Regions from separate parts of the Massilia sp. R2A-15 genome, predicted to be linked through region 1. Evidence: predicted binding sites of a transcription regulator. Region 1 holds the regulator's gene; each other region holds the start of a gene.
The links. The regulator sigma-54, encoded in region 1, starts transcription at its own class of promoters, with help from an activator protein. The targets are predictions, from matches to a motif close to TGGCANGNAANCTGCTTT.
Positions count from the first base shown of each region.

Region 2: a site for sigma-54 is predicted at 4,410-4,427, ahead of Q4S45_RS05250 (nidogen-like domain-containing protein). Genes of this name have one in related genera too.
Region 3: a site for sigma-54 is predicted at 3,807-3,824, ahead of Q4S45_RS19640 (PEP-CTERM sorting domain-containing protein). Genes of this name have one in related genera too.

Region 1 is NZ_CP131935.1:4,980,762-4,987,795, forward strand. It holds gene Q4S45_RS22945 (SIS domain-containing protein) at 1-285, shown strand, start outside; gene Q4S45_RS22950 (HAD family hydrolase) at 285-821, shown strand; gene lptC (LPS export ABC transporter periplasmic protein LptC) at 824-1,426, shown strand; gene lptA (lipopolysaccharide transport periplasmic protein LptA) at 1,460-2,026, shown strand; gene lptB (LPS export ABC transporter ATP-binding protein) at 2,023-2,781, shown strand; gene Q4S45_RS22970 (RNA polymerase factor sigma-54) at 2,785-4,281, shown strand; gene hpf (ribosome hibernation-promoting factor, HPF/YfiA family) at 4,351-4,704, shown strand; gene Q4S45_RS22980 (enoyl-CoA hydratase/isomerase family protein) at 4,797-5,879, shown strand; gene rapZ (RNase adapter RapZ) at 5,876-6,739, opposite strand; gene Q4S45_RS22990 (Ivy family c-type lysozyme inhibitor) at 6,843-7,034, opposite strand, start outside.
Region 2 is NZ_CP131935.1:1,148,564-1,155,597, reverse strand. It holds gene Q4S45_RS05265 (DNA translocase FtsK) at 1-2,274, opposite strand, end outside; gene trxB (thioredoxin-disulfide reductase) at 2,586-3,542, shown strand; gene Q4S45_RS05255 (Smr/MutS family protein) at 3,551-4,210, shown strand; gene Q4S45_RS05250 (nidogen-like domain-containing protein) at 4,468-5,205, shown strand; gene Q4S45_RS05245 (trimeric intracellular cation channel family protein) at 5,405-6,010, shown strand; gene Q4S45_RS05240 (P-II family nitrogen regulator) at 6,071-6,409, opposite strand; gene Q4S45_RS05235 (NAD(+) synthase) at 6,442-7,034, opposite strand, start outside.
Region 3 is NZ_CP131935.1:4,264,951-4,271,984, forward strand. It holds gene Q4S45_RS19625 (N-acetyltransferase) at 138-824, shown strand; gene Q4S45_RS19630 (ThiF family adenylyltransferase) at 868-1,785, shown strand; gene Q4S45_RS19635 (nitroreductase family protein) at 1,782-2,849, shown strand; gene Q4S45_RS19640 (PEP-CTERM sorting domain-containing protein) at 2,901-3,734, opposite strand; gene Q4S45_RS19645 (PEP-CTERM sorting domain-containing protein) at 4,000-4,818, opposite strand; gene Q4S45_RS19650 (hypothetical protein) at 4,808-5,023, opposite strand; gene Q4S45_RS19655 (nucleotidyltransferase family protein) at 5,034-6,116, opposite strand; gene Q4S45_RS19660 (HprK-related kinase A) at 6,113-7,033, opposite strand; gene Q4S45_RS19665 (HPr-rel-A system PqqD family peptide chaperone) at 7,030-7,034, opposite strand, start outside.

The sequences.
Region 1 (7,034 bases):
GGCATGGGCATGACCGCCATCGTGGACGATGCCGGCCGCCCGGTCGGGGTGTTCACCGACGGCGACCTGCGCCGCATGATCGAGAAGGTCCAGGACTTCACCAAGATCACCATGCGCGACGTGATGCACGCCAACCCGCGCCGCATCCATCCGGAGCAGCTGGCGGTCGACGCGGTGGCGATCATGGAAGAATTCCGCATCAACCAGATGCTGGTGGTGGACGCCGACGACAAGCTGGTGGGCGCGCTGCACATCCACGACCTGACCCGCGCCAAGGTGATCTGATGACCGATACCACGCTCGACCACATCCGCCGCGCCGCCGCCATCAAGGTCTTGATCCTCGACGTCGACGGCGTGCTGACCGACGGCAGCCTGACCTACGGCGAGCACGGCGAAGTGACCAAGACCTTCAATGTGCTCGACGGCCTGGGCATCGAACTGCTGCAAAAGACCGGCGTGCAGGTCGCCATCATCAGCGCGCGCAAGTCGCCGGTGGTGATCCGGCGCGCGGCCGACCTGAAGATCATGCACGTCTACCAGGGCACGCACGACAAGCGCGTGGCCTTTGCCGACCTGCTCGACACCACCGGCTTCACGGCGGAGCAGTGCGGCTACATCGGCGACGACGTGATCGATCTGCCGCTGCTGCGCAAGGTCGGCTTCGCCGTCACCGTCCCGAGCGGCCATCCCGAAGTGCAGCACCGGGCCCATTACGTCACCCGTGCGCCGGGCGGGCGCGGCGCCGTGCGCGAGGTGTGCGACATGGTGATGCGCGCGCAGGGCAACTACGACGCGGCGCTGGCGCCGTACTTCGCCTGACGATGAGCCGGGCCACCCACAAGCGCACCGCGCATCGCTGGCAGGTCGGCGGCCTGATCGCCGCCGGACTGGTGTTCGCGCTGGGCAGCTTCTGGCTGGTCCAGGTGATCAATGGCGGCGACGTCGCCACGTCGTCCGACCCGCTCAAGAGCGAGCCTGACTACATCGTCGAGAAGTTCAGCTTCGTGCGCATGACGCCGGCCGGCAAGCCGGGCTACATCATTTCCGGCGACAAGCTGACTCACCGTCCCAGCGACGACACCTTCGACATCGTCGCGCCGGTGGTGTTGAACATCGGCTCGGAGAAGCCGCCGATGACAATGCATGCGAAGACCGCGCATGTCGATCAGGATAAGAACCTGGTCGACCTGGCGGGCGATGTCGACATCCGCCGCCCGCAGCAGGGCGCAATGCAGGCGATGTCGCTCAAGACCGACGCCTTGACCGTGTTCCCGGACGAGGACCGGATGGAAACCGCGCAGCCATTCCAGCTCGTGATTGGCACGACAAACCTCGCCGGCGTGGGCATGAAGGCCAACAACGCCACCGGCCGGCTCGACGTGCACAACCGGGTTCAGCTCAATTTTCCGCCGCGCGCACGCTGACGCGGACCAGGCAAGAAGAAACAGGGAGCAAAGATGAAGAAGATTTTGTTGGCAATCGCGGTAGGCATGCTGGCCGGCGGCGCCGCCCTGGCCGAGCGCGCCGATTCGCTCAAGCCGATCAACGTGAAGGCCGATACCGGCACGGCCGACATGGTCAAGCAGGGCGGCACGTTCGAAGGCAACGTGGTGCTCACCCGCGGCACGGTGGTCATGAAGGGCGACAAGCTGAAACTCACCGAAGACCCGGAAGGCTACAATTTCGCCACGCTGACGGCGGCGCCGGGCGCGCTCGCGACGTTCCGCCAGAAGCGTGACGGCGGCGCCGACCTGTGGGTCGAGGGCGAGGCCGAACGCATCGACTACGACAACAAGACCGACATCATCAAGCTGTCCGGCCGCGCAAGGGTGACCAACCTGGAGGGCAGCCGCGTGACCGACCGCGCCGAAGGGCCTTTCCTTTCCTACGACAGTCGCAAGGAGCAGTTCGCGGCGATCAACACCCCTTCCGGCCAGAGCAAGGTTGGCGGCGGCCGCGTGGAGTTCACCTTCGACCATCCCAAGCGTCCGGCGCCCGCCACGCCTGCCCCAGGAAAGCAATGATGGAGACAAAATCCTGCGGTAACACCCTGATCGTGCGCGGCCTGCAAAAGAGCTACGGCAAGCGGCTGGTGGTGCGCGACGTTTCGCTGCAGGTCGAATGCGGCGAAGTGGTCGGCCTGCTCGGCCCGAACGGCGCCGGCAAGACCACCTCGTTCTACATGATCGTCGGCCTGGTGCCGTCGGACGCCGGCTCGATCGACATCTCCGGCGTCGACATCTCCAGCCTGCCGATCCACCGCCGCGCGGTGCTGGGCCTGTCCTACCTGCCGCAGGAAGCCTCGGTATTCCGCAAGCTGACGGTGGAGGACAACATCCGCGCCGTGCTGGAGCTGCAGAAGGTGGACGGCAAGGCGCTGACCAAGGACCAGATCAACGAGCGTCTCGATACGCTGCTGGCCGACCTGCAGATCGAGAAGCTGCGCGAGAACCAGGCGATGTCGCTGTCGGGCGGCGAGCGGCGCCGCGTCGAGATCGCGCGCGCGCTGGCCACCAATCCGCGCTTCGTGCTGCTCGACGAGCCGTTCGCCGGCGTCGATCCGATCGCCGTGATCGAGATCCAGCGCATCGTGCGCTTCCTAAAGGAGCGCGGCATCGGCGTGCTCATTACCGACCATAACGTGCGCGAGACGCTCGGCATCTGCGATCGCGCGTATATTATCAACCAGGGTGCGGTGCTCGCTTCGGGCCGTCCTGACGATATCATCGCGGACGAATCGGTGCGGCGCGTGTACCTGGGCGAACATTTCCGGATGTAAGCCATGAAACAGTCACTGCAACTACGGACTTCCCAACACCTCGCGCTCACGCCGCAGCTGCAGCAGTCGATCCGTCTGCTGCAGTTGTCCACGCTCGAGCTGCACCAGGAACTGACCCAGCTGCTGTCCGATAATCCGCTGCTCGAACGGCTCGACGACCCGCTCGACAACTCGGTGCGCCTGCTGGCCGATGGCGCAATCGGCGCTCCCGCCACGCCGGGCGAGGCCGCGCCGGCCCCGGGCGCGCAGGACGCGCCGCCAGGCGAGGGCAGCGGCGACGCGCCCGCCGCCGGTGAAGGCGAGGGCGGCGGCGAGGGAGAATCCCCGGAGGCGGCCGGCGGCGACAGCGAGGACTGGGGCGAGGCGGGCCGCAACAAGACGCCCGACGACGAGGATTCGCGCCCGCAGATCGAAGCGTCGGCCACCACCTTGCGCGACCATTTGATGGAGCAGATGCGCCTGGCGATGCTCGACACGCGCGACCGCGCGCTGGTCGAACTGATGATCGACGCGCTCGACGACAACGGCTACCTGACCGAAACGCTCGAAGAGATCCTCGAGCGCCTGCCGCCCGAGCTCGAGATCGACATCGACGAACTCAAGACCGCGCTGTCGCTGCTGCAAAGCTTCGACCCGGTCGGCGTGGGCGCCCGCAACGCGTCCGAATGCCTGGCGCTGCAGATCCGCCGCATGCCCCACGTGCCGCTGGTGACGCGGCGCATGGCGCTCGACATCGTCTGCAAGCACCTCGCGTGGTTCGCCCAGCGCGACTTCAACAAGCTGAAAAAAGCCCTCGACTGCGACGACGAGGACCTGCGCGAGGCGCAGGCCGTGATTCGCCAGTGCAATCCGCATCCGGGCGCCGCGTTCGGCTCCGGCGCCTCCGACTACGTGGTGCCGGACGTGATCGTGCGGCGCTCGAAGAACGGCTGGACCGTGTCGCTGAACCAGGATGTGATGCCGCGCCTTCGCGTCAACAGCATGTACGCCAACCTGCTCAAGAACGGCAAGGGCGAGGGCCAGCTGGGCGCCCAGCTGCAGGAGGCGAAGTGGCTGATCAAGAATATGCGCCAGCGCTTCGACACGATCTTGCGCGTGGCCGAGGCGATTGTTGAGCGGCAACGGAACTTTTTCTCGCACGGCGCGGTTGCCATGCGTCCACTTGTGCTGCGCGAAATTGCTGATACACTGGGACTACACGAGAGTACGATATCTCGTGTGACAACCCAGAAATACATGCTTACACCGCATGGTATGTTTGAGTTGAAATACTTTTTTGGGAGCCACGTCGCCACCGAAGCAGGAGGGGAAGCATCCTCCACGGCGATACGGGCACTCATCGTGCAACTCACAGGAGCCGAAGACCCTAAAAACCCTTTATCAGACAGTAAGATCGCAGACATGCTGGGGGAACAGGGGATGGTCATTGCACGACGCACGGTGGCCAAATACCGTGAAGCGCTCAAGATCCCGCCCGTCGCCCTCCGCAAAAGTTTGTAGATCGACCTCACACTGTCCCTCTGCGCTTATGACGCACGAACAGCTAGCGACATCATCAAAGGAGTGTGTATGAATCTCACAATCAGTGGACATCATCTCGAAGTGACCCCAGCCATCCGTGAATACGTACAGAACAAACTGGAGCGAGTGAAGCGCCATTTCGATCAAGTGATCGATATCGCCGTGATCCTCACCGTCGATAATCTGACTGAAAAAGAAAAACGGCAAAAAGCCGAAATCAACCTAAGGCTGCCGGGTAAAACCGTGAACGTCGCCAGCCTGTCGTCCGACCTGTACGCGGCCATCGACGCCCTGATCGACAAGCTCGATCGCCAGGTCATGAAATACAAATCCCAAGTGCAGGAGCACAACCACCAGGCCATCAAGCACTTGCAGGAGCCTGAGCTCCCCGCCGCCGCATAAGGCAGGCATCACCTGAAAGCGAGGGCGCCGTCGGCGCCCTTTTCATTTGCGCGGTCGGATAAAATACGCTTTTTCCGTCTTCGACAGCCACCATGACCGACTTCGTCAAAACCCGCATCGCCAACCGCACCGGCATCATCACCCTGGACCGTCCGCGCACGCTCAACTCGCTGTCGCTGGAGATGATCCGCGCGCTGTCCGACGTGCTGCTGGCATGGCGCGACGATCCCGCGGTGGACGCCGTGGTCCTGCGCAGCAGCACCGACAAGGCGCTGTGCGCCGGCGGCGACATCCGCTACTTCCACGACGTCGGCACCCTGCCGACCACCGGCGGCAGCGCCTCGCTGGAAGACTTCTTCACCGAAGAGTACACGCTCAACCACCTGATCCACTTCTACCCAAAGCTGTACGTGGCGTTGATGGACGGCGTGGTGATGGGCGGCGGCCTTGGCATCTCCGAAGCGGGCCCGGACACCGGCCTGCGCGTGGTTACCGATGGCACCAAGCTGGCTATGCCCGAGGTGAACATCGGCCTGTTCCCGGATGTCGGCGGCAGCTACTTTCTGGCGCGCGCGCCGGGCAAGCTTGGCCTTTACCTCGGCCTGACGGGCCTGACGGTGCGCGCCGCCGATGCGCTGTACGCGGGCCTGGCCGACACCTTCGTGCCGCAGGCCCAGATGCCCGCGCTGGCCCAACTGATCGAAGATACGCCGGGCAGCGAACTGCGCGCGGCGATCACGCAATTTGCCGCGCCGTTCTCGGCCGGCCCGAGCGTGCTCGAAGCGGAGCGCGCGTCGATCGACCACCATTTCGGCGAGTCGACCGTCGAAGCGATCATGGCGTCGCTGGAGAAGGACGAAGGCGTGTTCGCGCAGAAGGCGCTGGCCGCAATGAAGAAGCGCTCGCCGCTGCTGATGCGCGTGACGATCGAGCTGCTGCGCCGCGGCGCCGCCATGAGCCTGGCCGATTGCCTGCGCCTCGAGCGCATCCTGGTGCGGCGCAATTTCGAGCACGGCGAAGTACTCGAAGGGATTCGCGCGCTGGTGATCGACAAGGACAACGAGCCGAAATGGAATCCGCCGACGCTGGCGGAGGTGACCGACGAGATGGTCGCGCAGTTCTTCAACTCGCCGTGGCCGGAGCGGGCGCACCCGCTGCGCGACCTGGGGAATTAAGACTGTTCGCGGTGGCGCAGCACGACGCGCTCGGTGGGGCTGAAGTAGGCGGCGAGCCGTTCGGCCATGTACACCGAGCGGTGCTGGCCGCCGGTGCAGCCGAGGGCCACGGTCAGGTAGCTGCGGTTATCGGTCTTGAATGAGGGCAGCCACTTCTCGATGAAGGCGCGAATGTCCTCCAGCAGGTCGGCCGCGCTGGGCTGGGCGTCGAGGAAGGCGATCACCGGCGCGTCCATGCCGGTGAGCGGGCGGAGCGTGATGTCGTAGTAGGGATTGGGCAGCGCGCGCACGTCGAACACGAAGTCCGCGTCGAGCGGCACGCCGAGCTTGAAGGCGAACGATTCGAAGAACAGCGTCAGCGGCGCGCGTTCGATCTCCACCAGTTCCTTGATCCAGGCGCGCAGCTTGTTGGCCGAGAGCTCCGATGTGTCGATCACGTGGCCCAGCTGCTCGATCGCCGACAGGCGCTCGCGCTCTTCCAGGATGCATTCGATCAACGTACGGCGCGCGGCCGGATTGGCGTGCGGGCGCAGCTCGTGCGACAGCGGATGGCTGCGGCGCGTTTCGGAAAAGCGCGCCACCAGCGAATGCGTGTTCGCGGTCAGGAACATCACCTTCACGTCGTGGCCCTGGTCCTTGAGCATGCGCACGTTGGCGGGCAGGTCCACCAGCGACTCGGCGCTGCGCGCATCGACCGCGACGGCCAGGCTTTCGGTGCCTTCGTTATGCAAGGTGTCGACCAGCTGGGGCAGCAGGGCGGGCGGCAGATTGTCGACGCAGTAGTAGCCGCCGTCTTCGAGGACGTTGAGGGCCACGGACTTGCCGGAGCCGGAGATGCCAGTGATAAGTACGATGCGCATGTATCGATGATACCGCAAGCTGCGCTTTGGGGTCAGGTCCGCGGGAACGACGGGGACGCCTAGTCGCCGTCTTTCAGTCATCGGCGCCTGCGTGATCCCTGTTTCAGTCGCCGTGCCGAGACCGAAATTCTTGCTGGATTTCCGATGGAAGAACTGAGTAGTCGTCGCCGTTTCCGTACCAACGCAATGAGGTCCGATTTTCCGCGCGGGTGAAAAAGCCCGCCCACAATCGCAGCTTCTCCATGTCCACTACCACCATAGCGTGTTCCGATGGACAGTCGTGGGGCTTGCACTT
Region 2 (7,034 bases), 1.2 Mb from region 1:
CTGCTCGAGCAGGCGCGCGGCACGGTTGTAGCCGATCCGCAGATGCCGCTGCACCAGCGAGATCGACGCGCGGCGGTTCTTCAGCACCACCTGCACCGCCTGGTCGTACAGCGCATCGGCCTCGCCGCCGCCCTCGCCCGCCGGCGCCCCGTCGGCCCCGCCTTCGCCTTCCAGCGTGCCGCCTTCGAGAATGCCTTCAATGTAATTCGGTTCGCCGAGCGATTGTAAATGTTTTACAACTCGATGCACTTCGTCGTCCGAAACGAACGCGCCGTGCACGCGCACCGGCAAGCCGGTCCCCGGCGGCATGTACAGCATGTCGCCCATGCCGAGCAGCGCTTCGGCGCCCATCTGGTCGAGAATGGTGCGCGAGTCGATCTTGGACGACACCTGGAACGCGATCCTGGTCGGGATGTTCGCCTTGATCAGGCCCGTGATCACGTCCACCGACGGCCGCTGCGTCGCCAGGATCAGGTGCAGGCCGGCCGCGCGCGCCTTCTGGGCGATACGGGCGATCAGTTCCTCGACCTTTTTACCAACGACCATCATCAGGTCGGCCAGCTCGTCGATGATGATGACGATGGTCGGCAGCTTCTCCAGCGGCTCCGGCGCGTCCGGCGTCAGCGAGAACGGATTCGGGATGTGCTCCTCGCGCTTGGCCGCCTCGGCGATCTTGGCGTTGTAGCCGGCCAGGTTACGCACGCCCAGCTTGGACATCAGCTTGTAGCGGCGCTCCATCTCGTTGACCGCCCAGTTCAGCGCGTGGCCGGCCTGGCGCATGTCGGTCACCACCGGCGCCAGCAGGTGCGGGATGCCTTCGTACACCGACATCTCCAGCATCTTCGGGTCGATCAGGATCAGGCGCACGTCGGCCGGGTCGCTCTTATACAGCAGCGACAGGATGGTGGCGTTGATGCCCACCGATTTACCGGAGCCGGTGGTACCTGCCACCAGCAGGTGCGGCATCTTGGCCAGGTCGGCGATCACCGGCTTGCCGGCGATGTCCTTGCCCAGCGCGATGGTCAGCGGCGAGGCGCTGTCGTTGTACATCTTCGAGCCGACGATTTCGGTCAGGCGCACGATCTGGCGCTTAGGATTCGGCAGCTCCAGCGCCATGTAGTTCTTGCCCGGGATGGTCTCGACCACCCGCAGCGAGGTAAGCGACAGCGAACGCGCCAGGTCGCGCGCCAGGCCGACGATCTGGCTGCCCTTCACGCCGGTGGCCGGCTCGATCTCGTAGCGCGTGACCACCGGGCCCGGATAGGCCGCCACCACCTTGGCGTCCACGCCGAAGTCCGACAGCTTCTTCTCGATCAGGCGGCTGGTAAATTCCAGCGTCTCGACCGATACGGTTTCCAGGTATTCGGCCGCTTCGTCGAGCAGCGACAGCGGCGGGAGCGGCGAATCGCCCGGCAGGTCGCGGAACAGCGGCGCCTGTTTTTCCTTCTCGACGCGCTCCGACTTGACGATGACCGGCGCGATCTGCGGCTCGATCTTGACCGGCGGCGCGGCGACGTGCTTCTCGACGTGCTTGGCGCGTTCGTGCTCGATCACCTCCTCGCGCCTGACCGCCGCCACTTCGCCCTGTTTGCGGTCTTCGCGATCCTGGTAGCGCAGGCGGAACCAGTCGATCGTCACCTCGATCGCGGCGCCGATGCGCTCGGCCACCGACAGCCAGGAGATGTGGAAGAACAGGCTCACGCCCAGGCCGAACAGCAGCAACAGCAGCAGGGTCGCGCCGGTGAATCCAAAGGCGACGCTGGACGAATGGCCGATCAGCTGGCCCAGCACGCCGCCCGGAGCGCGCGGCAGCTGCGCGCGCAGCGTGTACATGCGCAGGTATTCGAGGCCGACGCTGCCGGCAAACAGCAGCACGAAGCCGATCCAGCGGATCAGCGCCTCGTGCTGGTGTTCCGGCTCGTCCTGCTTGTCCTCGAGCTTTTGCGTCAGGTTCCGATAGTCCTTCCACAGCAGCCGGGCGAAGCAGACGCACCACCACCAGGCGGAAAAGCCGAAGATGAACAGCATCAGGTCGGCCAGCCAGGCGCCCGCGCGGCCGCCCATGTTGGCCGCCTTCGGCACGACGACATCGTGCGACCAGCCCGGGTCGCCCTTGTTATAGGTGAGCAGGATGATGACGAAGTAGAGGAACAGCACCGCCAGCGCGATCCAGCGCGCCTCGGACAGCAGGCGCACCAGGCGGTTCGGCAGCGGCTGCCGGACGGTCGGATTGCGGGTATAGCTGGAGTTTGTGGATTGGCTTGTTTTTGACATACTTAATACAGAGGTTTTCGTGCCGAAAATGCGATGCGCCCATTCTAAGCCATATATTGTTCGGCGGGCCGATCATTCACGCATGGTGAGGGGTCTGGTCCTGCGGACCTGACCCCATCTTGGAGTTCATCAGGTGCTCAGCAAATGGGGACTAGGCGTCCCCGTCGTTCCGCAGGACCAGACCCCGACCCGGTCGCGGCGTGCCTCGTGCCCTCCCGCATCATCGTCTATAATCGCGGGATTGCCTGTCGGCCTTGATCCTTCCGCCGCCGGCCCCAGTTATCCTCCATACCAACGACCAAGAAGCTCTCATGACCACTACCAAACACGCCAAAGTCCTGATTCTCGGCTCCGGGCCGGCAGGCTACAGCGCCGCCGTGTACGCCGCGCGCGCCAACCTGAACCCGATGCTGGTGACCGGCGTCGAGCAAGGCGGCCAGCTGATGACCACCACCGACGTCGAAAACTGGCCGGGCGACCCGATGGGCGTGCAAGGTCCGGACCTGATGCAGCGCCTGCTGCAGCACGCCGAGCGCTTCAAGACCGACGTGATCTTCGACCACATCCACACCGCCTTCCTGAACGAGACGCCGATCCGCCTGCTGGGCGACAGCCACGAATTCACCTGCGACGCGCTGATCATCTCGACCGGCGCCTCGGCCCAGTACCTCGGTCTGCCGTCGGAGCAGGCCTTCATGGGCAAGGGCGTGTCGGCCTGCGCCACCTGCGACGGCTTCTTCTACCGCGGCCAGGAAGTGGCCGTGGTCGGCGGCGGCAATACCGCGGTCGAAGAGGCGCTGTACCTGTCTAACATCGCCACCAAGGTCACCATCATCCACCGCCGCGACAAGTTCCGCGCCGAGCCGATCCTGATCGACCGCCTCAAGGCCAAGGCGGCCGAAGGCAAGATCGTCATCAAGTACAACCACACGCTCGACGAAGTGACCGGAGACGACAGCGGCGTCACCGGCATCAACATCAAGTCGACCGAAAACGGCGCCATCACCAAAATGCCGGTGCACGGCCTGTTCGTGGCGATCGGGCACAAGCCGAACACCAGCATCTTCGAAGGCCAGCTTGATATGCACAACGGCTACATCAAGACCAGGACCGGCCTCGAAGGCATGGCCACTGCCACCAACATCCCGGGCGTGTTCGCTGCCGGCGACGTGCAGGACCACATCTACCGCCAGGCCATTACCAGCGCAGGCACCGGCTGCATGGCCGCCCTGGATGCGCAGCGCTACCTGGAAGCGCTGGAAGACTGAGCGCAGCCATGGGCCTGAAAGACTTCGCCGACCTGAAATCCTTGCGCGATACGCTCAAGGAGCAGGAACAGGCACGCGCGATCGAAAAGGCCGAGCGCGAAAAGCGCGAGCAGAAGGCGAAGGAAGAAGCGAACGTGTTCCACAGCGCCACCAAGGGCATCAAGCCGATGCCCGAGTCGAACCGGTACGTGGCGCCGATGGCGCGCATCCCTGTTCGGGGCGCCCCTGTCAAACCGCGCACGGTCGAAGAGGACAATGCGGCGGTGCTGCGCGAGTCGCTGTCGGACCAGTTCGACGTCGAAGGCATGCTCGACGACGATCCGACCGTCAGCTATTCGGCGCCCGGCGTCGGTCCCGACGTGGCGCGCAAGCTGCGCAAGCGGCACTGGCCGGTGCAGGACGAACTCGACCTGCACGACATGACCCGCGATACCGCGCGCGACCAGGTGGGCGACTTTTTGCGCCGCGCGATGAAGCGTGGGCTGCGCTGCGTGCGCGTCATCCACGGCAAAGGCTACGGCTCGGCCGGCGGCGAACCGGTACTGCGTCCGATAGTCCACAGCTGGCTGGTACAAAAGGACGAAGTCGTCGCCTTCTGCGTTGCCGGCAAACGCGATGGCGGCCACGGCGCCCTCATCGTCCTCCTCAGGCCCGCACTCGATCGCTAACCTCCCCCCGTTTCCGCGGAACGCGGAGAACGGCGGCCACATCTGGCGCAAGCGGCGCCGGCGCCACATCGACCGCGCGGCCGCCCCTCCCGGCCGCCCCCGCCAACAGGGGCCGGCCCCATCGACCAATTGTCGGTAAAATTTACAGTGAGAATGTTTGAGAATTCTTAACACATTGATTACAAACGACATTTTGTGTTGGCACGGCATTTGCTTCAGGTTCTGCGTCTGACTATAACCACTACAAGGGAGTCATCATGAAAAAGGTGTGGAATGTGTTGTGCGCAGCAACGCTGGCACTGGCCGCAATGTCGTCGGCCCAAGCTGGTTTATATACCTCGACCTACGGGACGATGCTCGCGGGCCCGAGCGATTGCGATGACTGCTATGCCGGCCCGATCGCATTTTCGGGCAGCGGACAGTTTATCAACTTCTTCGGCAACGCCTACAGTGACCTGTATGTGGGCTCGAACGGCTATGTGACTTTCGGCAGCGGCTCCAGCAACTATTCGACCCAGCCGCTGGATACCCAATCCGTGGCGCCGATGATTGCCGGCTTCTACACCGACCTCGACTCGCGTAGCAGCGCCGCTTCCAACGTGTATGCCAACACCTCGACCGACGGCGAAATTGTGGTGACCTGGGAGAACATGGGGCACTACCCCGGGAACTACAGCGGCCCGGCGACTTTCCAGTTGGTGATCCGGTCCAACCAGGCGGTCATCCCTGCCGGCGAGGGCCAGATCGGCTTCTTCTACGGCAATATCGGTGACCATGCCGGAGTATCTGCCGGATTCGGGGACGGCCTGAGCGCATCGAACCCAGGCGAGGTCGCCTTCGCTTCGTTCGTCGACGGCACCACCCTGAGCAACAATCAAGCGCGCTTCTTCAACGTCGATGGCGGCGTTCCGGCGGCTGTCCCGGAACCGGGCACTCTGGCCTTGCTGGGCCTTGGCCTGGCCGGCATCGCTGCGCGCCTCCGCAAGAAAGCCTGACGGCAGCGGCAAACCTGACGCGTGCGCACCAGTGCGCACGCGTTTTGCGTTAACGTCCAGGCGCGGGCGATTTCCGGGCACGGCGCGGCCCCCATGCCGGCGCCATGCTGCGCCGCCCCCCCCCACGCGGATGTATGCTCTTTGCATGTAGGCACAGCTGCATGTTAGGCTGTCCACCTTCCCACGAGCAAACCACCGCATGACGCTTATTAAGTTCATTGAAATCATGGCGATCCTGGTCGGGGCCTTCTCCGGCTTCATCGAGGCCCGCCGCAAGCGCATGGACCTGGTCGGCGTATTCACCGTCGCCTTCATCACCGCCTTCGGCGGCGGCACCCTGCGCGACATCCTGCTCGACAAGCGTCCGCTGTTCTGGGTCACCCACCAGGAATACGCGATCCTGATCTTCGTGCTGGCCCTGATCGCCTCGCCGCTGATCCGCACCCTGCGCCAGATGGTCTCCGAACGCCTGATCGTCATCGCCGACGCCATCGGCCTCGGCCTGTTCTCGATCGCCGGCGTCGCCTCCGCGATCGACGCGGGCATGCCGCTGTTCATCGCATCGATGATGGGCGTGATTACGGGGATTTTCGGCGGCGTGCTGCGCGACATCGTCTGCAACGAGGTGCCGATGGTGTTCCGGGATGGTAAGCCCTACGCGATTTGCGCCTTCTTCGGCAGCTGGATGTTCCTGATCATGCGCCGGCTCGAGATGCCGCACGATTTTGCGCTGTGGTCCAGCGCCACGGTCATCGTCGTCATGCGCCTGCTCAGCTGGAAATTCGACATGCGGCTGGGCCGCTGACAGGATCCGCGGCGCCGACAAGAACGAGGTCAGGTCCGCCGGACCTGACCCAGGTGTTGATCAGACGGCTTCCGCCCCAGTCTCGCCGGTACGAATCCGGATCACCTGCTCCACATGCTGCACGAAGATCTTGCCATCGCCGATCTTGCCGGTACGCGCCGCCTTGATGATCGCGTCGACCACCTGGTCGGTCATCGCATCGTCCACCACCACTTCGACCTTCACCTTCGGCAGGAAATCGACGACATACTCGGCGCCGCGATACAGCTCGGTATGCCCCTTCTGGCGCCCGAAGCCCTTCACCTCGGTCACCGTCAGGCCGGTCACGTTGACGTCGGCCAGCGCCTCGCGCACTTCGTCCAGTTTGAATGGCTTGATCACGCACGTAATCTGTTTCATGGTTCTTCCCCTGTTGGCCGGTTGCTAATAGATTATTCTAACCCATCCGGGATCGCGTCCAGCCCCGCCAGCCACACCACCGCCTCGCCATCGCTCGGCGCGCGCCAGTCGCCCCGCGGCGACAGCGAGCCGCCGGTGCCGACCTTGGGCGAATTGGGCACGCACGAGCGCTTGAACTGGCTGGTCTTGAAGAAGCGGTACAGGAAGATCCCGAGATTGCGCTTGATGTCGGCCAGCGCGTAACGCTCGCCCCACGCCGTCGACGCCAGGAACGCCACCTTGGCCGGCGTGAAGCCGTAGCGCAGCGTGTAGTACAAATTAAAATCCTGCAGCTCGTACGGCCCGATCACGTCCTGCGTCTTCTGCGACGGCCCTTCGCCCTCCTTGCCCGGCACCAGTTCGGGACTGATCTCGGTGTCGAGGATGTTGATCAGCACCTGCGATCCGCCCGCGCCCACGGCGCCGGTCTCCGCGACCCAGCGCACCAGGTGCGAGATCAGCGTCTTCGGCACGCTGGCGTTGACGTTATAGTGCGACATATGGTCGCCCACGCCGTAGGTGCACCAACCCAGCGCCAGCTCGCTCAGGTCGCCGGTGCCGATGACGATCGCGCCTTGCAGGTTCG
Region 3 (7,034 bases), 720 kb from region 1:
GACCTTGCCCCAACCAGACTTTTGCAGGAGCCACCGTGAGCGCCAAAATCGAAGAATGCCCGGAAGCAGTAACAACTGTAAGCAACGGTAAGGATGAGCCTGTATCGGGCGCGCAAGTATCCGACAAACGCGATACTATGTTGTCGAGCCAATACGAGGACGTGATCGTGAATCAAGGGAAGTACGGCATCCGGCTGACCGACACCGCCGAAGGCCGCAATTCGGCCAGCATGTTGATCAGCAAGATGTATGCGTGGCGCGGTTACGCCGGTACGCATCAGCTGCACGACGATCCGAACCGGATCACGCTGACCGCCACCGACCAGGGCGAAACGGTCGGCACGCTGACGATCGGCATCGATTCGCCGATCGGGCTGGCGGCCGACCAGATTTTCAAGCCCGAGCTCGACGCCCACCGCGCGCGCGGCGCCAAGCTGTGCGAGTTCACCAAGTTCGCCTTCGACACCAATGTGCGCTCGAAGACCTCGCTGGCCAACCTGTTCCACCTGGCCGTGATCTACGCGCGCGACATCCATCAGTGCAGCGACATCATGATCGAGGTCAACCCGCGCCACCGCCGCTTCTACGAGCACATGCTGGGCTTCCAGCGCGAAGCGGACGTGCGCATCAATCCGCGCGTCAACGCCCCGGCCTACCTGCTGCGGGTGAACCTGGAATACGTCACCGACCAGATCCGCCAGCACGGCGGCACCTTCACCTCGGGCACCACCGAGCGCTCGTTCTACCCCTACTTCTTCTCGCCGCGCGAGGAGTCCGGCATCATCAATCGCCTGCTGGCGGTGGACGAACAACACGCCGCGTAAATAGCGGACTCGACAGTGTCGCGGGCCGTGCTAATATTTCGCGATGACAAATCCCGCCCTCGCCCCCTCGCCTGACGGCGCCGCCCTGCGCGCCCCCTTCAACTACCACCAGGCGTTCGCCCGCAACATCGGCTGGGTCACCGAAGATGAACAGGCGTTGCTGCGCGGCAAGCGCGTGGCGATCGCCGGCGGCGGCGGCGTCGGCGGAGTGCACCTGCTGACCCTGGCGCGGCTGGGCGTGGGCGCCTTCCACATCGCCGACTTCGACAAATTCGACATCGCCAACTTCAACCGCCAGGTCGGCGCCAACATGCACACCGTGGGCGAGCCGAAGGTCGAGGTGATGGCGCAGATGGCGCGCGACATCAACCCGGAAATCGACATCAAGCTGTTTCCATCGGGCATCGACAAGGACAACCTGCCGGCCTTTCTCGACGGCGTCGACCTGTACATCGACGGGCTCGATTTCTTCGCCTTCGACATCCGCCAGCGCACCTTCGCGCTGTGCGCCGAGCTGGGCATCCCGGCGACCACGGTGGCGCCGCTCGGCATGGGCGCCGCGCTGCTCAATTTCATGCCGGGCAAGATGACGTTCGAGGAATATTTCCAGTGGGGCCAGCGCGCCGAGATCGACAAGGCGATCCGCTTCGTCGTCGGGCTGGCGCCGGCCGGCCTGCACCGGCCCTACCTGATGGTGCCGTCGGCGGTCAATTTCCACCAGAAACGCGGCCCGTCCACCATCATGGCCTGCCAGCTGTGCGCCGGCATCGCAGGGACCGAGGCGCTGAAAATCCTGCTGGGCCGCGGCGACGTGCTGGCGGCGCCGCGCGGCCTGCAGTTCGACGCCTACCGCAACAAGCTGGCGCGCACCTGGCGTCCTGGCGGCAACAACAATCCGCTGCACAAGCTGATGATCAAGATTGCCACGCGCCAGTTCGCCAAGATGGCATCGGCCACATGAGCGCGCCGACCGTCATCGAGCAGATCCTCGAGCTGGCGCGCTGGGCGCCCAGCGGCGACAACATGCAAACCTGGCGCTTCGAGATCGCCGGCCCGGACCACCTCGTGGTGCACGGCTTCGACACCCGCGACGACTGCGTCTACGACCTCGACGGCCACCCCAGCCAGATCGCCTTCGGCGCGCTGCTGGAAACCATCGCGATCGCCGCCAGCGCCCACGGCCTGCGCGCCGAGGCGGCGCGGCGCGGCGACAGCGCCGAGCAGCGCCCGCTGTTCGACGTGCATTTCGTGGCCGACCCGGCGGTGTCAACCAGCCCGCTGATCGACGCCATCACCACGCGCACCGTGCAACGGCGCCCGATGAAGACCCGGCCCCTGACGGCGGCCGACAAGGCGGCGCTGGAAGCGGCCGCCGGCCCCGGCTACCGGGTGCAATGGCTGGAAGGCTTCGGCCCCAAGCTGCGCGCGGCCAGGCTGATGTTCGACAACGCCAAGCTGCGCCTGACCATGCCCGAGGCCTACGAGGTGCATCGCCGCATCATCCACTGGGGCGTGGACCGCAGCCCGGACCGCGTGCCTGACCAGGCGCTGGGCGTGGACGCGGCCACCTTGCGCCTGATGAAGTGGGCAATGGAGAGCTGGTCGCGCCTGTCGACGATGAACAGGCTGATGGGCACCTGGGCGCCGCGCCTGCAGATGGATTTCGTGCCGGGGCTGGCCTGCGCCGCCCACTTCGTCATCAAGGCCGAGCAAGCGCCGGCCGGCATCGACGATTACGTCGCCGCCGGGCGCGCGGTGCAGCGCTTCTGGCTGACCCTGACCCAGCGCGGCCTGTTCATGCAGCCGGAAATGACGCCGCTGATCTTTTCGCGCTACGTCAGCGAGGGCCGGCCGTTCACCCGGCTCGAACCGCTGCACGCGCGCGCGCGCGGCCTGCAGCGGCGCACCGCGGCGCTGATCGGCGGCGACGCCGCCACCCCGGTCTACATGGGACGCCTGGGCGCCGGCCCGGCGCCGCGCGCCCGCTCGGAGCGCCTGCCGCTCGAACAGCTGATGCAGCGCTAGGCAGGGACGAAAAAAAAGGGCGCCGCGGCGCCCTTTTTTATTGGCCGGAAATTACTTGGCCGGGCCACGGCGGCGGCGCGCGGCGCCCACGCCCAGCAGGGCGAAGCCGGCCAGCGCCAGCGTCGCTGGCTCAGGCACTTCGCGCACCAGGTAGCCGCTGCCGTCGGAGCTGACGTGGAACGACTGGCAGTTGCTGGTGGCGCGATTCGGCACGAACGGGCAGGTCACCGGGGTCAGCGGCGAGGTGAGGTTGTTGTTCGTCACCGCTTCGTACAGCACGCCGCCGGTGCCCAGCAACGCGGCCAGGTCATTGCCCGCGTGGTCGCGGAAATGCACGGTCGGCAGGATGTTGGTCAGGGTGCCGAGCAGGGTCGAGTCGCCGTTGATGCCGCCGATGATGTTGGTCGAGGCGGCGTTGCCGCCCAGGCCCACGATGGTACCGGACGCGTACACGTTCGACAGGTTCGCTTCCGGCGCAATCTGGTAGGAACCGGTATCGAACACATAGTGGAAGCCGCCGCCCGAATTGAGCGCGGTGACGTGGCCCTGGACGGCGCTGAAGGAAATGCGCAGCATTTCACCGGAAGTCACCGGCGTGCCGTTGTCGCCGGCGCCGACCACGTTTTCGCTCTGGAACAGGATATTAAAGATCTGCCCCGACTCGCTGAACTTCGCATTGACGAATGCGTTGCCGGTCGGATCGAACTCCTGGACGACGATCGCGTCACCGCCGGTGAGGTTCATGCGGCCGATATTCGAGACCGTGCCCGCCGGGGTCTGCAGCGACCAGCCGTCGAGCACCACCGTCGCTGCGGAGGCCGATACGCCCGCCGTTGCTAATACGGCCGCAGCGGACAACATACTTGCAATTTTTTTCAGGTTCATGGTGTTTCTCCAATGAGGTGAGAATCTATCTGTGGCCGCATACTGCGAAACTGCTTGTGCCTGCTTGCAGATTAAGCAATTCCTGTGCCTAAATAATAATCACCGAAAAATCAAGGACTTGGAAAACGCCCGGACGCAAATCCGAAAAAAATGTAAAAAAAATCGACAGGCCCTGCGCCCCGTCCGACCCTGCCCTTCGCGAGCCAGTGCGCGAGGACCATGAAAAAAGGGCGCCGCAGCGCCCTTTTTTCGTCCCGCCAAAAAATTACTTGGCGCTGCTGCGGCGACGGCGAACCATGCCCAGGCCCAGCAGGGCCAGGCCGCCCAGTGCCAGGGTGCCTGGCTCCGGTACCTGGCGCACCAGGTAGGCGCTGCCGTCCGACACGACGTTCAGGGTCACGCACTTCTTGCTGGCGTCGAAGCCGCATGCGGCGGCGCCGCCCATCGAAGTCAGGTTGTTGTTGGTGACCGCTTCGAACAGCACGTTGCCGGTTTGCAGTTCAGGCTTGAGCGAAACGTTCATGCTGTCGCGCATGTCGAAGTTGGCGTTCAGGAAGGAAGCGATGGTTGCCAGCACGGTCGAATCGCCGTTCAGGCCGCCGATCACTGCGGTCGACGAGACGTTGCCGCCCAGGCCGACGATCGAGCCGGCTGCGTAGTCGAGACCGGCGCGGCTGGAGATCTTGAAGTCGCCCGCATCGAACACGTAGTGGAAGCCGCCGTTGCTGTTCAGCGCGGTCACGTGGCCCATCACGCCGGTGAAGGTCAGGGTCAGGCGCTCAGGCATGAATTCGGAGCCGCTGGTGTCGCCGGCGCCGACCACGTTTTCAGGCGAGTAGACCATGTTGTAGATCTGACCGGTCTCGGTGAAGCGCGCGCCGACAAATGCCTGGTTTGCTGCGTTCACTTCCTGGTAGACCGTGGCGCCGCCGCCGGACACGCCGAGACGGCCGATGCCGGTGGTGGTGCCCGCTGGCGTGACCAGGGTCCAGCCGTCCAGGACGGTAGCGGCCGAAGCCGAGACGCTGGCGCCAGCCAGCAGGGTGGCAGCGACAGCCAAGCGTGCGATTTGTTTAATTTTCATAATCAGTCCCAATTAATGTTGCTGTATAAGATTTCTGCTTGCTCGGAGTAAGCAAGCCTTGCAAGGTATTAAGCAATAGGCGTGCCAGGGAAATTTTATGAAGCGCAATCAAAGACTTACGCAACAATTCAAAAATTTTTGTAAAAATGGCCGACGCCGATGTAAAGAAAGCCGACAGTGAGGTGGCGCACATAGCGGCGTCCATAGGGAAATCCTCAGGCGTCTTGCTGTGTTCTGGGGGAAATGAATGCCTTGTGAAACAGATGGCGCGCGAGCAACAGCGGCGGCATGCGCAGCCAGTTGCCGCGCAGATAGAGCAGGAAGCGCGCTGTCCCGCTCAGGCGGCCGGTGCAGCTGGCGTGCATGGGCAGCAGGGCGCGCAGGAACAGCGCGTCCATCAGCGCCAGCAGCGGCGCGGGCGGGCGTCCGGCCTGCCCTGCCATCACCTCGTCCGGCACCGGCGTGCCCAGCAGCCTGGCGCTGTAGCGCAGCGCGTAGAACAGCGGGCGCGCCAGCTCCAGCTCGGCGGCGCGGCGCGGCAGCGCGGCCCAGAATCCGGGCTCGCGGCCAAACTCGAGCAGCAGGCGGTGGATGTCGATCAGGTCGCGCAATCCCTTGCCGAACTCGCCATCGTAGAACAGGTGCACCGCGCTATGGAGCACCATGTCGGCCGGGGCGAACACGCGCAGGCCCTCGTCGTCGCCCACCGCCACCGTGGCCGCGCGCAGCTTGTGCGGATCGGGCCGGTCGGCCGCCGTTTCGGGCAGGATCGCATGGTGCACGTCGATCAGGCTCTGGCGTTTGATGTGCTGCATGGGCGGCAGCTCATGCATCCATTCGCGGTAATAGCGCTGGTCGTAGGCGTCGGTATGCCCGCTCGCCCAGCCGTGCAGCATCAGCGCCGCTTCGACGTCGCCCAGGCGCTCCTTCGGCACCATGATGTCAATGTCGGAAAACAGCCGGCCCGGCGCCGGCGCCCTGGCGGCGGCGGCGTAGGCGGCGCCCTTCATCAGGATCAGCGGCAGGCCGAGCCCGGCGAGCGCGCGGCGGATCTCGCGCACTTCGAAACGCACCGCCTGGCGGTGGCGCTCGCCCCGCACGCGCGACCAGTCCAGGTGCGCGCGTGCCTGGGCTGGCACCGCGGCCAGCACACCTTCCTGTTCGGCAAGGTAAAACAGCGCGGCGCCGAGGTTGGCCACTGCGGCCTGGCGCAGCAGCAGGTCCCATTCGGCCAGGCTGAAGGCGGCAATCCGCGGCGGATCGCGGAAGGCCTGGACGATCAGCGGCAGCGGCTTCACAGCTCGCCCGCCGCCAGCCGGGAAAACAGAGCGAGCGCCTCGTCCAGCGAACTGTAGGTGAATTCATGGGCGGGCGCGGCGTCCGTCAGGCGCCCCAGCGTGTCAAACCCCGCTGCGCCGAGCAAGTCGTAATTGAAGGCGTTGCCGGCAAGCCGCATAAAGGCCTCCGCAGGCGCGACCGGCGTCAGTGTCGCGACCGTCCCGACCTGGTACTGCGGGAACACGATCCAGCCAGGGCGCGCCGGTTCGCGTGCGCGCGCCACGCTGGCCGCGGGCGCCTTCATATGCGCGACGCTGCCCTTGACGGTGTCGTGCACCTCCCGGCTGAACACCGCGTCCGGCGCATAGCCGCGCATGATGCCGATGGAGGCGTTTTTCAGGCTCACCGGACGCGGCAGCGGCGTCAGCTCGCCCGTGTCGAGCCGCACCAGCGCCAGCTCATCGGACAGCAGGCGCCAGCCGCCCCGACTCACCAGTGCGGCGCACAGCGTACTCTTGCCTGACCCTGACGGCGCCGGCAGGATGGCCGTGCGGCCGCCCTTCTCCACCACCGCCGCGTGGAAGATCAGGTAGCCATTGACGCGGTTGGAGACACAGAAGTTCAGGCCCCATTCAAGCATGGGGAAGGCTTGCGCCAGAGGCAAGGGCTTGAACGGGGCGTGGCCGTCGTTGTCGAACAAGACCTGCCGGCGCCACCAGCGGCGCACGCCCCCGGCGCTCTGCAGGCTCACATGGAAGTCGGCGAATTGGTCCTGCGGCGCCAGCGGATAGTCGGCGTACAGCAGGCTGATGCCTTCGGCGACGCTGGGGATGCCGCTCTGAATACGGAAGGTGAATTCGCCGGTCTGCAGACGCAGGCCGCCATGGTGCAGGCGCCGCCCGACTTCATCGCGCGACAATGAGGAAAGCAGCGTCATG